DNA from 3 places in the Desulfosporosinus meridiei DSM 13257 genome. Region 2 is predicted to be linked to each of the others. Evidence: riboswitches for the same ligand, from Rfam matches in the RefSeq annotation. Region 2 holds a riboswitch; each other region holds the start of a gene.
What was found. A riboswitch is a leader RNA that binds a small molecule or an ion and turns the genes downstream of it on or off. The one in region 2 is predicted to bind cobalamin.
Positions count from the first base shown of each region.

Region 1: it holds a riboswitch for cobalamin, as region 2 does, so the genes downstream of both, thiC (phosphomethylpyrimidine synthase ThiC) here and cbiQ (cobalt ECF transporter T component CbiQ) in region 2, are expected to answer to the same signal.
Region 3: it holds a riboswitch for cobalamin, as region 2 does, so the genes downstream of both, DESMER_RS17500 (energy-coupling factor ABC transporter permease) here and cbiQ (cobalt ECF transporter T component CbiQ) in region 2, are expected to answer to the same signal.

Region 1 covers NC_018515.1:3,613,830-3,619,589, reverse strand. The annotation lists gene DESMER_RS16710 (MFS transporter) at 1-280, shown strand, start outside; gene DESMER_RS16705 (formate--tetrahydrofolate ligase) at 347-2,017, shown strand; gene DESMER_RS16700 (DNA-3-methyladenine glycosylase) at 2,224-2,811, shown strand; cobalamin riboswitch at 2,953-3,125, shown strand; cobalamin riboswitch at 3,400-3,589, shown strand; gene thiC (phosphomethylpyrimidine synthase ThiC) at 3,740-5,038, shown strand; gene bzaB (B12 lower ligand biosynthesis ThiC-like protein BzaB) at 5,058-5,760, shown strand, end outside.
Region 2 covers NC_018515.1:515,071-520,830, reverse strand. The annotation lists gene DESMER_RS02420 (precorrin-6A/cobalt-precorrin-6A reductase) at 166-894, opposite strand; gene DESMER_RS02415 (energy-coupling factor ABC transporter substrate-binding protein) at 978-1,292, opposite strand; gene DESMER_RS02410 (energy-coupling factor ABC transporter permease) at 1,292-2,044, opposite strand; gene DESMER_RS02405 (energy-coupling factor ABC transporter ATP-binding protein) at 2,188-3,018, opposite strand; gene cbiQ (cobalt ECF transporter T component CbiQ) at 3,031-3,897, opposite strand; cobalamin riboswitch at 4,105-4,296, opposite strand; gene DESMER_RS02395 (hypothetical protein) at 4,502-5,320, opposite strand; gene DESMER_RS02390 (multiheme c-type cytochrome) at 5,333-5,760, opposite strand, start outside.
Region 3 covers NC_018515.1:3,797,912-3,803,671, reverse strand. The annotation lists gene DESMER_RS17510 (ribonuclease J) at 189-1,853, shown strand; cobalamin riboswitch at 1,922-2,108, shown strand; gene DESMER_RS17500 (energy-coupling factor ABC transporter permease) at 2,452-3,243, shown strand; gene DESMER_RS17495 (energy-coupling factor ABC transporter substrate-binding protein) at 3,240-3,536, shown strand; gene cbiQ (cobalt ECF transporter T component CbiQ) at 3,533-4,303, shown strand; gene DESMER_RS17485 (energy-coupling factor ABC transporter ATP-binding protein) at 4,308-5,162, shown strand; gene DESMER_RS17480 (precorrin-6A/cobalt-precorrin-6A reductase) at 5,191-5,760, shown strand, end outside.

The DNA of each region.
Region 1 (5,760 bases), 1.8 Mb from region 2:
GGTTATTCTCTTTACTTCAGGTTTAATCTTTTTTGCTTTGCAAGCAGTTGCTCACGCCCTTACTTCAGAAATTGCCCCAGTTCATTTGCGGGGAGCTGCTTTTGGCATGCTGAATCTTGTCTCGGAAATTGGAGCGGTATTATCGCCAGTGATTTCGGGAGCAATTCGAGATAGTACAGGAAGTTGGGGAACTCCCTTAATTTTAGACGGGGTCTTAATGGGAATCAGCTGCATCATGATTATGGGAGTAAGTACAAAACTCGCGAGTAAAAAGGAGTAAATAAGGTCTATCCCGGTGTGTTGGTATCTGAATGAAAATAATTAAGCAAGAATAGGAGAATGCAACATGAAAAGTGACATCGAAATCGCCCAAGCAGCAGTAATGAAACCAATCCTGGAGATTGCCAAAAACCTTGACTTAAAAGATGATGAGGTAGAGTTATATGGCAAGTACAAAGCCAAAATTAATTTAAGTGTGTGGAATCGCTTAAAAGATAAGCCCGATGGCAAGCTCATCCTAGTTACCGCAATTAATCCAACCCCTGCCGGAGAAGGTAAAACGACAACCACTGTAGGATTAGGGCAAGCACTCTCCAAAATGGGCAAGAAGGCTATGATTGCGGTACGTGAACCATCTCTTGGTCCGTGTTTCGGTGTTAAAGGCGGAGCGGCGGGGGGCGGATATGCTCAAGTCGTGCCTATGGAAGATATAAATCTCCATTTCACAGGAGATTTTCATGCCATTACTTCAGCCCATAGTCTCTTAGCAGCCATGCTGGACAACAGTATTCAACAAGGAAATCCTTTAAATATTGATCCGCGACAAGTGGTTTTCCGACGTGTTGTGGATATGAATGACCGCGCCTTACGTAAAATTGTCATGGGCTTAGGGGGCAAGATGGAAGGAGTACCCCGTGAAAGTGGGTATGACATTACTGTAGCCTCGGAGGTCATGGCCATTCTTTGCTTAGCAAAGGACCTTATGGATCTCAAAGAACGATTTGGCAAGATTGTCGTTGCTTATACCTATGAAGGAGAACCTGTAACCGCTCATGATTTAGAAGCGGAAGGCGCCATGGCCCTTCTCATGAAGGACGCAATTAAACCAAATCTTGTCCAGACTTTAGAAAACACTCCTGTCTTTATTCATGGCGGACCATTTGCCAATATCGCCCACGGGTGTAACAGCATCATGGCCACAAAACTTGGTCTGAAACTGGCAGATTATCTGGTGACAGAAGCCGGTTTTGGAGCAGACCTAGGGGCAGAAAAGTTTTTTGATCTGAAATGCCGTTATGGTGGATTGAAACCTGAGGCTGTTGTCATTGTGGCAACTGTTCGGGCCTTAAAGATGAACGGCGGCCTGGCTAAAGATCAATTAGGTACAGAAGACTTGGGAGCCTTGGCACGGGGGGTAGTCAATCTGGAAAAACACATTGAAAACATGGCGAAATTCGGTGTACCGGCGGTTGTGGCTATCAATAGATTCCCAACGGATTCGGAAGCTGAACTAAACCTAGTTCGCGAAAGATGCCAGGAGTTAGGTGCAGAAGTTGCCCTTTCCGAAGTGTTTATGCGCGGTGGAGAAGGAGGCGTTGAGCTTGCTGAAACGGTCCTCTCCGTGCTCCAACGGGAAGAAGCTAAATTTAAGGTGCTCTATGAATTGGATTTGTCCATTGAAGAGAAAATCGAGAAAATAGCCAAAGATATTTATGGAGCAGATGGAGTTATCTTCGATAAAGCTGCTCAAGCTTCTATGAAGAAATATGTGGAGATGGGTTATGGTAATTTACCGATTTGCATGGCTAAGACTCAGTATTCTTTTACTGACGATCCCACTCGCTTAGGCAGACCGACAGGTTTTACCATCACAGTTCGGGAATTGCGTCTTTCCGCCGGTGCCGGGTTCCTGGTGGCAGTTACAGGTACGATTATGACCATGCCGGGATTACCAAAACGACCGGCTGCCACGAGAATGGATATTGATGCGGAGGGAACAATTACAGGGTTGTTCTAATCCTAGGTTCATTCCTGACTATAGATAGAAAGTGGAAAGACCGCGCGAATCCTTGGACACAAGGAATTCGGCGGTCTTTAAAATGTCCCTGCATAAAAACAATTAAAGAATAACTAAGGGAAAATAAGTGTACAATGACGCTAGGGTAATATCAGAAACATGAGTATTCCCCTACTACTGGAAGTTCGGAATAAGGAGATAGAGTTATGACATTTCAACCGATAGACTATGCTTTTTTTCAACAACCTACCCTTAACTTAGCTCCTGCTTTGTTGGGGAAATTGCTAGTGAAGGAAACAGAGTTTGGCACAGCGTCGGGATGGATTGTAGAAACTGAAGCCTACATTGGACCGGAAGATCGGGCGGCTCATAGTTATGGCAACCGAAGGACTAAAAGAACTGAAGTAATGTTTGGCCCACCTGGGTATGCCTATACTTATGTTATGCATACCCATTGTCTTATGAATGTAGTCAGTGGAGAAATCGGGCACCCGGAGGCGGTGTTAATCAGAGCCCTGGAGCCCTGTTCCGGATTTGATCTGATGTATCAACGCCGGGGAAACGTAAAAAAAGAACTGGAGTTAACCAATGGACCGGGAAAGTTAACCAAATCTCTAGGGATAGTTAAGGAAGATTACGGGAGAGGGATGTTTGAGTATCCACTGTTTATCGCAGAAGGAAAGGAAGTCGGGTCCATTGCCGTAGGTCCAAGAATAGGTATTAATAACAGCAGAGAAGCCGTACACTATCCCTGGCGTTTTTGGGTAGAGGGCAATCCCTTTGTATCTAGATAAGGGACAATAGCTGGAGAGGTCGGTGGATTTCTCTCAGTGCAGGCCCTTATGGTTGAATGGATTCAAGTTTGACAAGATCAGAGGGCCCTGATCTAAAAGGTATCTTGACATCCTCGGTTTTCTTAAGTATGATCATTAGTAAATAAACATAATTTTACAGGTGCCCAATGAGGGAGAATAGGGAACCGGGTGAAAGTCCCGGACGGACCCGCCACTGTAAAGGGGAGCTTTGGCCATGACCACTCTGTAAGGAGGAAGGAGGCAAGGAAGCTGTGAGCCTGAGTCAGGAGACCTGCCTGTAAAATACTTAGCATCGGCTTCGCGTATTAAGCCGGTTTAGGTGAGGATGATGGAAAAATCCGCGCTCTATTGAGTTGCGGGTTTTTTTGCTTTAAAAAATAGCCTAAGGTTATTAATTTCTAAGGAGGAGAGGAAGATGTACCCTTGGGAGTTGCATGATAAACCCCGAGATGAATGCGGGGTATTGGGATTTATGCACCGGAAAACAATGTGTCACTGAAAGCTTACTCTGGTCTCAACGCACTGCAGCAGCGGGGACAGGAAACCGGTTAAAAAGTGACTCTAAGTAAATATGATAACGTTCAGGTGCCCGCGAGGGAGAATAGGGAATCGGGTGTAAGTCCCGGACGGTCCCGCCACTGTAACCGGTAGTCCATCTCATAGCCACCGCTTGTTGTCCGATAGGCAAAGCAGGCGGGAAGGGAGACACGGACGTTACGCCGGAAGTCAGGAGACCTGCCTGAATTGTTGCCAGCTGTTCTTTATAAAGGCAGCAAGACGGGAACGGTGGAAATGTTCACATCTAATTAAGGTGTGGACTTTTTTATTTTAAAAAGGGAGGGTAGGCAAATAACGACTTATTAATAGGGGTTATTTTGAGCAATGAAAGGTTCAAAGGAGGATAATGATGAGTTTATTAACAAGGGCCTTGGAAGGAACAATTACTTCTGAAATGGAGCAGGTGGCAGCCCGGGAGAAAGTCTCCCCGGAATTTATCAGGCAGGGAGTTGCAGCAGGTGCAATTGTCATCCCCGGTAATATCAACCACAAAAATATTATGCCTGTAGGTATCGGCAAGGGGCTGAGGACAAAGGTTAGTGCCAGTATCGGTCTTTACGGCAGTGAAGCTTCCCTTGCTGAAGAAATCAGCAAGGTCAAAACAGCCTTGGCGGCAGGTACAGATGCTCTCATGGATCTGAGCGTCAGCGGGGATATTGATGCCATGCGCCTGGAAACCCTGAATTCTGCTTCCGTACCCGTTGGCACACTCCCTGTTTATCAGGCAATCGCTGAAGCTGGGAAAAAGTACGGTTCCACGGTGAAAATGACAGCAGAGGAAATGTTTGAGGTTATTGAACGGCATGCGGCAGATGGTGTTGACTTCTTGGCTTTACACTGTGCAACGACTATGGATGTTGTAGAACGAGCCAAGAGAGAAAGCCGCCTTGATCCTCTGGTAAGTTACGGAGGTGCTCATTTAATCGGTTGGATGATCGCCAATGAATGTGAAAATCCTCTTTATCAACAATATGACCGGGTCTTGGCAATTGCCCGGAAATATAATGTTACTCTCAGCCTGGCTGATGGGATGAGGCCGGGGTGTCTGGCTGATTCCCTGGATGGAGCCCAAGTTCAAGAATTGGTTATCTTGGGGGAACTGGTCAGACGGGCTAGGGCAGCGGGGGTCCAAATTATGATTAAAGGGCCCGGGCATATGCCTCTTGAGCATGTGAAGGCCACGGTTACATTGCAAAAGAGCCTTTGTCAGGGAGCCCCTTACTTTGTCTTCGGTCCATTGCTGACGGATATTGCCGCCGGTTACGACCATATTAATGCTGCAATAGGAGGAGCACTCAGTGCCTGGGCAGGGGCGGAATTTCTTTGTTATGTCACCCCGGCTGAACATATCGGCGTACCCAGTGCTGATCAGGTGCGGGAGGGAGTCATAGCCGCCCGGATCGCTGCCCATGTCGGCGACCTGGCCAAAGGGAGGAAAGAAGCCTGGCAATGGGATTTGGAAATGTCTCTGGCCCGCAAGCAACTGGACTGGAAAAGACAATTAGAACTGGCCATTGATCCGCCCAGAGCGGCAGAGATCAGGAAAACCCGCAACAACGGGGAATCTACGGCTTGCGCCATGTGCGGGAAGTATTGTGCAATGGAAATTGTCGCCAAGTATCTGAACACAACTAAGCATAGCTGTTAAGAAAGGAAAGGTGGTTAATATGACACAGGTTTTAAAAGCCCGGGCCGGGATCATTACCGAGGAAATGGAAGCTGTGGCGACTGATGAGAATCTTGAGGCGGAATTTATCCGGCAGGGAGTTGCCGAAGGGAGAATCGTCATTCCCAGAAACAAAAACCGCAAGGAATTTAAATACTGTGGGATCGGGGCAGGTTTGCGGATTAAGGTTAACGCCCTGATTGGCACCTCCAGCGATCGCGACGACATGGAAATGGAAGCCCGCAAGCTGGCCATTGCGGAAGAAGCCGGCTGCGACAGCTTTATGGATTTAAGTACGGGAAAAGACATCGACGGCATGAGGAAGCAGTCCTTGTCCCTGGCTCATGTAGCCATGGGGAGCACCATGATTTACCAGGCAGGGATCGAGGCCATTGAGAAATACGGCAGTGTTGTCAGTATGAGAGAGGAGGATATTTTCGAGGTAATTGAACGACAAGCGGCGGACGGGCTGGATTTTATGGCGATTCATTGTGCTCTGAATATGGACGTCATCAAAAGAATGCAAAACACCGGACGGGTAACGGACGTGGTTAGCCGGGGCGGTGCTTTCCTCACCGGTTGGATGCTGCACAATCAGAAAGAGAATCCCCTCTACGAAAAATTTGACCGGGTGCTGGAAATACTAAAGGCTTATGACGTTACCTTAAGCCTGGGGGATGCCATCCGACCCGGCAGTATTGCCG
Region 2 (5,760 bases):
GACGGCTTCTGGCATCTGCCAGTCGCCGTCTTCTGTTATTTTACTACAGCAGTCATATCAAGGGTTAGAGACATTCCTTCCTCCTTACACGCCCAGAAATATGAACATTGGTAAGTGCATCAATTTGGCGGGACAGAAAAATACAAGGGAAAGGGAAAGTGTTTATTACCTAATGTCAGGAATATTATTATCTACCCAATTCTGTAATTCGACAACGGTACTTACGGTCAAGTCGGTGCTAATTTTTTTCTTTTTAACAAGCACAATTTCCATACCAAGTTCTAAGGCCGCTGATATTTTCGTATCCGTTCCCCCGGCGAGACCACTGTCCAAAGTCAAAAGAATATCTGCTCGATAGAACTTAAATAATGTTTTATTGATATCTTTGGAAAAAGGACCTTGTATCGCGACAATATCCCTGGGACTAATTCCCATATCCCGACATTTTTGTACTAAATGCCCTTGGGGAAGAATTCTTATAACCACACGAGTTAGATTGGCAAAAGTACTGAACACGACACTTTCCAACTGATGGCTGCCGGTTGTAACAAAAATTGTTACCTTTCTTCCTTTTTTTTCAGACAAATTTTCGACACATTGTTTTAGTTGGAGCAATGCTTTTTCCCAACCATAGACCGGAAATATTAAAGGGCTGGCAGGGATCTTCGTTTCAGGTCTTTCAAGCCTAAGATAGGAAATTCCCCTCTGTTCACACCATTGGCATAAGGTCGCGAACTTGCTGCTTGATGGATGGCTGGCGTCAAGAATGACGGAAGGCGTCTGAGGGCATCCCTTTTCCGTCCAGCTTCGTATGCGTTCAAACTCAAGCCCCCTGGTTTTAAGATATACAGCAATTTCACCTGCCTCAGCCGTTTCTCCCAAAAGTATGATCATTTTTGCGAGTACCTCCCTGACCGTGACGAAAAATTATTTTGTTTAAAGCTTCTTGACCTTTCCAATAGTCAATGATCTTTCTTTTACTTTTTTTGATTCTCCAGCTTAGTCCTCTCTACGAATCTTCCCAAGAAAAAGAAAAGAACACCGACTCCAATACCGGTCTGAACACAGAAGAGTAAACTCTCAATTTCTCCCGGTATTTCTCCACCAATCCAGGTTTCCATAACAGGTGTAAACCAAGGCTGATAATCGGTACCAGTTATTTCGGAAACCACCTGACTTCCTGCATCGTCGGAGCCACCGAATTCGGCACCCTTTAAGGCAAAAAATGGCACAAGGGCAATCAATACAGCTAAAACTAATAAAATGACAACTTTATTTTTAGTCTTTTCCATCACTTACTACCTCCGATTAAAAACCCAATCTTTCTTAATTCCGGTTTTGCATAGGTTTCAAGACCCATAATAATAACAACACTTAAAATACCCTCGATAATGGCCAGTGGCAGTTGTGTCGGGGCAAACACTGCAAGGAATTTGAGTGCGGATGCCAGGACACCACCCGTCGCCGAGGGATAGGCAAGTGCAAGCTGAGCACTGGTTACGCAATAGGTAAATAAGTCGCCGATTGATGCCGCCAGAAAAATGCCAACATATTTGTTGATTTTCAGCGCCTGACATAATTTGTAGATTCCATAAGTAACGAAGGGACCGGCAATCCCCATAGAAAACGTATTAGCACCCAGAGTGGTCAGTCCGCCATGCGCCAGCATAATCGCCTGAAAAAGTAGTACAATGATACCTAGGATGCTGACTGCGGCAGGACCGAATAAAATTGCCCCAAGGCCGGTACCGGTCATATGTGAACAACTTCCTGTTACTGACGGAATCTTTAAAGATGAAAGTACGAAAATGAACGCACCTGCCATGGCCAGCAAAGTAATCGATCTGCGATCCTCAGCGATTGTTTTCTTGATTGACAGATAACCTATCACCAAAAATGGGATGCAGATTGCGCCCCACGCAATACTAAATCCCACCGGAAGATAACCTTCCATGATGTGCATAGCGTTTGCTGTGGGAAGTGTTCCGAAAAGTAAAGAAATAGCTATTAAACCAATAAAAAATCCCTTTTCTTTGATGTTCATTTTGCTTCCTCCGTTTTTCTTCGTGTTTTTTTTAAATAATTTGATTACAATAAAAGAGTTAATTCGCCTCCTTTGTAATTGTAATAGGAAATGCTCTTGCTGACAGCATCCCACCTTCGTTGGCAACTGTATATGCTTAGGTATTACATGTTTCTAAGCATTTCCTTGAATGCCTGAGTACTTACGGGATAGGCTTTTGTATCTTCAAGCAGATGTTTTTCAACAAGCAGCTCATAGACTTCCATTAGCGTCGGCCGTTTAAGATTTGCCTGTTTTAAAATCTCTTCGTTTTGGAAAATTTTCAAGGGTGGCCCGTCTGCGATAATTTTCCCTTGAGAGAAGACAATGGCTCTTTCAGCCCATCTGTAGACAAAATCTACATCATGGGTGGAAACAAGTATTGTCTTGCCCTCTGAACCAATCTTGTCCAAAACCGCTTCCAATATTTGAGTATTTAAGGGATCCAGTCCCGCCGTAGGTTCATCAAAAATAATAATCTCTGATTTCATGGCGATGATATCGGCTATGCTGACACGCTTCTTTTCTCCGCCGCTCAAATAGTGAGGCGGGCGATCCCTAAAATCCTGAATGTTCATATAGGTCAGTGCTTCCTCAACCCGCCTCAGGACTTCCTCTTTGGGAAGCTTTAAGTTCATCGGTCCAAATCCCACTTCTGCCATCACTGTGGAGGCGATGATCTGATTGTCGGCATCCTGAAATACGATGCCAATATTTTTACGGAGCTCTTTCAAGTTTTTTTTATTAATGATAACCCCTCGGTAGCTAATTTCTCCCCGATCCGGAGTAAGGACTCCGTTGGCATTAAGAAAAAATGTGGATTTACCGGCACCATTGGAGCCAATGACTGCGATTTTCTCACCTTCATAGATATCCGCATTAATACGATTCAATGCGGGAGTCCCATTTCCGTATGTATAATGCAGGTCCTTGATTTTTAAGATTGGTTCTCCCATTATCTTTCCTTCCTATCGTGTAAAGTTCCAGAGCAGAATTAGAAAAATGATGAATACTGCTGCCTTGGCCATTTGTGATACTTTTACTTTTTTAACCTCTTCCAAAAATATAAGATCTCCATCATAGCATCTGGCTTCCATGGCGTCATAATAAGCATCAGCCTTTTTAAATGAAACAATCAGCATATTACTGGCAATTTTGCCAAAGGTATACCAGGAAGTTTTAATATCACAGAAGCCAAGACGAGAATGCGCAGAATTTCTCATTTTGATATTGACATCGATGAGAATGAAAATGTAACGGTAAATAAGACTCATCAGTTCTACAATAAGCTTCGGCGCACGTGCCCTTTGCAGGACACTGATAATCTCGGAGGATGGAGTCGATAAGGTCATCATTTCCATAGCACTAATCGCCGCAAAAACCTTCAGCATCAAAAACAGCATGATCTTAAGACTCGCCTGGGAAGTAAAGACATAGAAGAAACCAAGATACAGATTATACTGTCCAAGCGGTTGTGTCGAAAAGTCAAGGCCAATGGTAATAGTGCCAAGCAGAATAAAGGAGATTGGAATCATCAAGATAGACAAATAGGCCTGTAGCGAAAGCCCCCCTTCTATGATGGTCAAATAGGACATTGCCAAAATAACCGCAAGAGAAACATAGGGATTGTTCAATACAATAGCAAGAACCAGGGTCAGCAAGGAAAGAGATACTTTAAAAGCAGCATTCCAATGTCTGATTTTGGATGCATGAGCATAAAAATCGATGGAAGATCCTTCGCCGTGCTTATGCCTGATTTTATGGTGACGATGCTTTATTTCATCCTCATGGGTATGTCCATTACAATGTTCACTTTTGAGAACGATTGTGTTCATCCATATCCCCCTTCGTTTTTTATTACCAGTGGTCTTAACAAAACTGTCATGAGTGGCAAAACAAATTAGTATTCAATAACAAGCGGCACCAAACTAAGAGAAAAAATGTCCTTACAAAAACAAAAGCCCTTTACCACATAAAAGGGTAAAAGGTTCAGCCCGTATTAATTACGAACGCAAATTCAACCCCTAACACTCCCGTAGGTAGTTTTTACTTCAGAACAAGCAGGTCTCCTGACTTAAGATCCTCATCAACTCACGTCTTCCCAGGATTAAATACCCAGTGACAATTTGTAAGTAGACTCCCTTTCACAGTGGCGGGCGCCGCGTCAGCATAACTGACTTCCCTTTTCAATTCTTTCCCCTCAGGAAAGAATCACTCATTCCTACATATTTAATTGTGCATATTCTAACACGAACCACTAGGTTTGTATAGTACCATTGGGTAAGTCTTCAAGGCCTCCGTCCTCTGGCTTTCCACTCTGGCGCAACCCCAATAACAATCAAACTGCCAGCCAAGCCGGTTTGACCCTCTCCAAGCCCTCATACCTGGAGAGTAAAACCGCACTTGCTGGCAGTGTTGACCAGAAGCAGTACTTTTCCTTTAAAGGCTATTGTCTTCATGGGCAACGGTCTGTTCCGGCAGCAAGCTAAGGCCGCCTAAGAAGGCAAGATTAGAGAAAAGAAGCGGTCCCAGTAAAGGGTTGCGATACATCATTCTTGCCCAGACAATACCCTGAGTTCCCGCCAAATCACCTAAAAGGTGAAATCCCAAGCCCAATATCCCTACGAACAGATTAAGAAGCATAATCCAGAAAAATATATATATTTCTGTAGTGTTAGCCTGGTAATAGGCTAAATAGAAACAAGCAATGGCAGCCAGGGAACCCGTTACTAATGGAATCAAGGTGTAACCAGGTATAAAAGCTAAACGAGCATGGTCTAAAAATGCTGCTGCTACGGAACCCCAAAAGCCAAGGCCCACCAAAATCAGTAGTTTTGAACGTCGAGAGGTTCCTCGATATCCCTCGCTCACCAACGCATAACAGGAAATTCCGGCAAAGGCAATTGGAGCAGCCACAGGTGAGCCTTCAACCAAAAGACGATGCAGAGTTTCCCGACTAAAGGTGGCATTTCCAAATAGGTGAAAGACGGTCCCTATCACGCCGACAAAGACACCCAACCACATGACAAGTTGAAAGACTCGCTTAACCCGGATATTGGATTTAAAAATAAGCAGAACCAAAATAGCCAGAACTGCCAGTGGGGTGTAAATTAAGGGAATGAGTTCCCAACGAAAAAAATTGTTCTGTGAGTGGGCAATCAAGACATCCACACCCGTCAGCAGAAAGTTAATCCCCATCATCCCAAGCAAAAGAGGAGTTTTATTAAGAGAAGCTATTCGGATCAACCGATCAAACATATTCAAATCCTCCTAGGGCTTTGCTTTCGCTTTTAAGTCATCGGCAGCAGATTGGAGTTCTACGAGGGCTTTTTCCTGTTCATAAATACCGTGCCAGTTTACGTAGTCTGCTCCGCCCATAACTGCTCCAAACCGCGCTCTACGGCCTTCGTGATGCCATAACTCAAAATATACAAAATCCATGGGATCAGCAAAGGATTTTGTACCCAGCAAACCGGCATCCCGCAGATCTTGGACAATGGACTTTCCTTTCTTGACATTTTGATTGGTTAGAGCAATCGTTTTTTCTGCTTTACTGGTTACGTCATCAATAAACGGCTGAGCATGGCAATTCAGACAGATCCCATTCATGGTCTGCTGTTGAACCTCTCCGTCTTTACGAACGGAAGCAATCTCAGGTGCCAGGGACCATTTGAGACGTTTGCCTACATCGTGGGTTC
Region 3 (5,760 bases), 1.6 Mb from region 2:
CTTTATTGTGCGGCTAGTTTCATAGATGATTATCGAAGTATTGGCGAACACTGGGCGTCATTGTGTTCGTTTTGTTATTTCGCGTCTTTTTTGTTGCTTAAATTTTGGGCTGCTAAGAAACCGGGAGAATCCCGTTAGCTTTTTGGGCACATGAGATATAAAGAAACACAAAATAGGAGGTGGTTTGATTGCCAAAAGAGCATAAATTGCAGATTATCCCATTAGGTGGACTTGGTGAAATTGGAAAAAATATGACAGTGATCCGCTATGACAACCAAATGGTGCTAGTTGATGCAGGATTAGCGTTTCCGGATGAAGACATGCTCGGAATAGACATTGTAATACCAGACTACACATACTTAATTGAGCACAAAGAAATGCTGCTTGGGATCTTATTAACCCATGGGCACGAAGATCATATTGGTGCATTGCCTTATCTTTTAAGAGATGTGGATGTGCCGGTATTTGGAACACGTTTGACTTTAGGTATTATTCAATCCAAGATGAAAGAAAACAACCTTAGCAATATACAGGCTACCGTTGTTCAGCCCCGTGATGTAATAAAGCTTGGAGTTTTCCGAATTGAGTTTATTCGTGTAAATCACAGCATACCGGATTCGGTTTCGATTGCTATCCATTCCCCATTAGGAACTGTTGTTGTGACAGGAGATTTTAAGCTGGATCATACCCCTGTGTCAGGTGAGATACTAGACATTCATAAATTTTCAGAGCTGGGGGACAAGGGAGTTCTATGCTTACTGTCTGACAGTACTAATGTTGAAAGAGCTGGATTTACTCCATCTGAAAGTCATGTCGGAGAAATGATTGATGAAGCCTTCCGGAATGCCAAAGATCGTGTTATTTTAGCTAGCTTTGCATCGAACGTTTATCGACTCCAACAAGCGATTACTGCTGCTGTAAACACAAACCGAAAAGTAGCAGTGGTGGGAAGAAGCATGGTTAATATTGTTGGAATTGCTGAAGAACTAGGGTATCTGGATATCCCGGAAGGAACCCTAATTGATATTGATGAGATTATTGGCTTACCGGGGAATCAGGCTTGTATTTTAACAACAGGAAGCCAAGGAGAGCCGATGTCTGCTTTGACTCGAATGGCTAACCATGATCATCGGCATGTCGCGATTCAACCCGGGGATACTGTAATCATTTCAGCGAGCCCTATTCCGGGTAACGAGAAATCAGTTGCTAAGACTGTTGACCAATTGTTCAAACTGGGTGCTAATGTGATTTACGAATCGGCTGAAGGTATGCATGTCTCGGGTCATGCAAGCCAAGAAGAGCAGAAACTAATGCTGAGCATGGTTCGCCCGCAGTATTTTATGCCTGTGCACGGAGAGTATCGCATGTTAATCAAACATGCCCAATTAGCAGAACAGCTGGGCATTCCCAGAGAAAATATTTTCATTACTGAAAACGGCGGCGTAGTTGAATTTACTCGGCATGGGGCGGCATTAGGCAGCAAAGTCATGGCTGGTAAAGTCTTAATCGACGGGTTGGGTATCGGAGATGTGGGGAATATTGTATTGCGAGATCGCAAACAGCTTTCCCAAGACGGTATTCTTATTGTCGTCATGACTATAAGTCGTGCCAGCGGCGCTATAGTATCGGGACCCGATGTTGTAACCCGTGGATTTGTGTATGTTCGGGAGTCCGAAACCATGTTAGATGAAGCCAAACAAAAAGTTAAACAAACCATGGCTCGTTGCAGGGAAAACAGGGTTACTGAATGGGCTGTCTTCAAGAACCAGATTAGAGATACTTTAAGTAAGCATTTCTACGAAAAAACTCGCCGCAGACCTGTGATCTTGCCAATTATTCAAGAAGTAGAATAGGTAGCAAGTTGACAAAGTCTTTTTAAATCTTACTTGACGTTAAAGATCATTCGTGTTAAATTTATAATAATCAAATATTTCGAGCAAATGATTTTTCTTTGCTGAAAAATCAAAAAACAGGGAAGCCGGTGTGATTCCGGCGCGGTCCCGCCACTGTAACGGGGAGTTCTTTGCCATATCCACTGAGGAAACTTGGGAAGGAGGCATAGAACGAGGAACCTTAGCCAGGAGACCTGATTGCTTGAATGCTTTAACTCACGATGGATGGGTGGCAGGGATTTTGTTAATTCAGCCCTCCATTCTTGGGGGGCTTTGATTATTTTTATCGTACATATAGTTTCTCGAGGGAAACTACCTGCAGGTTAGTGTCTTGTTCAAGCGGGATCTGCTTTCAAACATGCGAATGCGACTTGAAAGCGGAAGAGAACGCACCGTCCGAGATAACCGTTACTTTACTGTCTATCAGAGAGAGTAAAGTAAGGTTGTCTCTTTATTTTTTTAGTTGAGGAGGGGTGAAGATATCAGAAGACCTTGTTTTTGATTTATTAGAAACTACAGAGAGTTTTTACGTTTTAACGTGAAAAGGAGTGTTAAAACTATGAGTATACGAAAAACAAAGCATATTGGGTTGTTGGTAGCTTATGTTATGTCGATATATATGCTTTTCCCTAATAATGTCTATGCGATGCACATCATGGAAGGGTTTTTACCCTTTAATTGGGCGGCTTTCTGGTGGATAGTTATGATTCCCTTTGTTCTTGCCGGTGTACGATCCATCAAAAAAACAGTTACACTCTATCCTAATTTGAAGATGCTGCTTGGGATGGCAGGAGCCTTTGCTTTTGTTTTGTCTGCCTTGAAGATTCCATCTGTTACTGGCAGCTGCTCTCATCCCACGGGTGTAGGCTTAGGCGCTATTTTATTTGGGCCCGCAGCAATGTCAGTCTTAGGGATGATCGTCTTAATTTTTCAGGCGCTATTATTAGCACATGGAGGAATAACTACATTAGGAGCAAACACCTTTTCCATGGGAATTGTTGGTCCGTTTGTCTCCTACGGCATTTACAGAGGTTTAAAAAGGCTTGGTGCACCCCAATGGTTGTCAATTTTTATGGCTGCAACTTTAGGTGATTTGATGACCTATATTACTACTTCAATTCAGTTGGGGTTAGCTTTTCCTGCAGCTTCAGGTGTCTCTGCCTCGATACTTAAGTTTATGAGCATTTTTGCCTTCACTCAGATTCCCTTGGCGATAAGTGAAGGACTACTCACAGTTATGGTGTTTAATATTCTCATGGCATATAGTCAAAAAGAGTTACAGGTTCTAAGTGCATTCACTGGCAACGCCATATCTTCTATGAAACGGAAACGGGGGGTAAAAGAGGCATGAAACTCTTCACCAAAAACATGGTAATTCTTCTGTTTGTTGTGTTATTGGCCGTTCTTCCCTTATATATAGCGAGAGGTTCAGAGTTTGGTGGTGCAGACGGTCTGGCTTCAGATGCAATTATGGAACTTAATGCTGATTACACTCCTTGGTTTGAGTCTATATGGGAGCCACCTAGCGGTGAGATTGAATCCTTATTGTTTGCCTTGCAGGCAGCAATAGGTAGTGGATTTGTCTTTTATTATCTAGGGTACTCGAAGGGTAAACAGATGGCTAATAAGAGGGATCAAGCGTGATAGCTATAGATTCATACGCTTATAACAACAAACTAGCAACTATTCATCCTTTAGAAAAGTCACTTTTTGCAATTCTTACGATGATTATTTGTCTTATGTCTGAAACAATGCTTACCCCTCTATTAGTATTGGCTTTAATGTCAGGAGGAATTATACTAAAAGCAGGCATCCCAACTCGACTTTTAGCAAAGCTTTTAGCAATTCCTCTTTCTTTTCTCTTAATTAGCGTTTTGACTATTGCATTTTCCCTCTCTACCGATCCTTCTGGATACTGGTTTGCTCACACATTTACTAGCATAACTATTGGGATCCGTTATCCTGATTTAATCACAGCTATTAATCTCTTTCTAAGATCACTAGGAGCAGTGTCCTGTCTTTACTTTTTGGCACTAACGACTCCACTGACCGAGCTTATTACATTACTCCACAAAATGAAAGTACCCGATATCATTACCGAATTAATGGTGCTTATTTATCGCTTTATCTTTGTATTTCTCGATACTGCGACTACCATTCGTCGTGCGCAGCTTTCCCGGTCTGGATATGTATCCACTAAGAGTTCATTCCGCTCGATGAGCAGGCTGTTTTCGGCACTGTTAGGCAAAGTCTTTGTAAAATCTCAAGACCTTTATAACGCTATGGCTGCTCGTTGTTACACTGGGGAGATTAAAGTCCTTACAAAGAAACATCCAGTAAACGTTAAAAACTATTTTCTTATAGTTGGGATTGAAATCCCTTTAGTTTTATTGAATTTGCTTTGGAGGTAATTTGATGTCAGAGCTTATCCTTGAGGCGGTTGATTTAGAGTATTGTTATCCTGATGGCACAAGTGCCTTGCGCAAAGTAAATTTAGAAGTTCGAAAGGGAGAAAAATTAGCTATTCTGGGCTCCAATGGAGCTGGAAAATCCACTTTATTTATGCATTTTAACGGAATCTATACTCCTAGAGCGGGTTCTATCAAGTTTCAGGGACAGCCTATATCTTATAAAAAGAAGGCTTTAATTGAATTGCGCAAGAAAGTTGGAATTGTCTTTCAAGACCCAGATAGTCAGTTGTTTTCGGCAAGTGTATTTCAGGACATCTCCTTTGGCCCGCTTAATCTGGGACTTTCCGAAGAGGAAGTAACAAAAAGAGTCAGACAGGCCTTGATAGATACTGAAACCACAGACCTTGAAGGGAAGCCGACCCACTTGTTAAGTTATGGACAGAAAAAGCGGGTTTCCATCGCAGGAGTATTAGCAATGGAACCGGAAATAATTATTTTTGACGAACCAACTGCAGGGATGGATCCTCGTCATTCTTTAGAGTTTATACAACTTCTGAATAAACTAAGTTCTGAAGGCAAGACCATTGTATTATCAACACATGACGTGGATTTAGCCTACAGTTGGTCAGATAGGTTAGCGATAATGTATCGTGGTGAAATCTTAGCTCATGGATTTCCCGGGGAACTGTTAACTCGCCCGGAGATAGTAAAGCGTGCTGATCTAACAATTCCTTGGCTGATAGAGACACACAGTGAATTAGTCAAAAAGGGATGGTTGCCTCCCTCTACCCCCTTACCGAAAACTAAGGAGGATTTGTTTCAGAATATCCCGCTTAAGAAGGAGCAGCAAAGCGCGTAAAGTTTAGTACAGCTTCATGGAGGTTACAATGATCTTACTTTTGGGAGAAACAGCTGCAGCCCGTGAAATTAGTGAATGTCTTAACAGCAGAAGGCTGGAGTTAATGAGAATGCAAATGTGGAGCGAAAAGGCATGTTTGCATTTGCCATCTTTAATTATTGATGCAAGTCCTCCATCCAGCACTCTAAAGTTTACGTCATTACGCAATTGGTGTGAACAAAGAGGGGTTCCATATCTTCGTTTAGAAAGACCCGAGACAATTATCCCTGTTAGTCCGCTAATTTATTCAGTGGCTAACTGGGAAGATGCGCTATTACAATTGGAGCAGCGGGTTAGTTCTTTGTATCAAGACAATGGTCGTCTTGTTACAATCTTTGTAACGACGGGAAGTCACCAATTAGAAAGTATAGTGAGAAGTCCATTTGCCCGATTTGCCCGAATAGTTGTAAGAGTTTTGCCGGAGGGACGGTTAGTTCAGAAATGTCAGGACATGGGCATACCTCCAAGAAATATTGTGGCAATGCAAGGGCAATTTTCTAAAGAGGTTAATAGAGTGTTTTTCAAATTTTATAATGCTGATATTATTCTGACTAGAGAT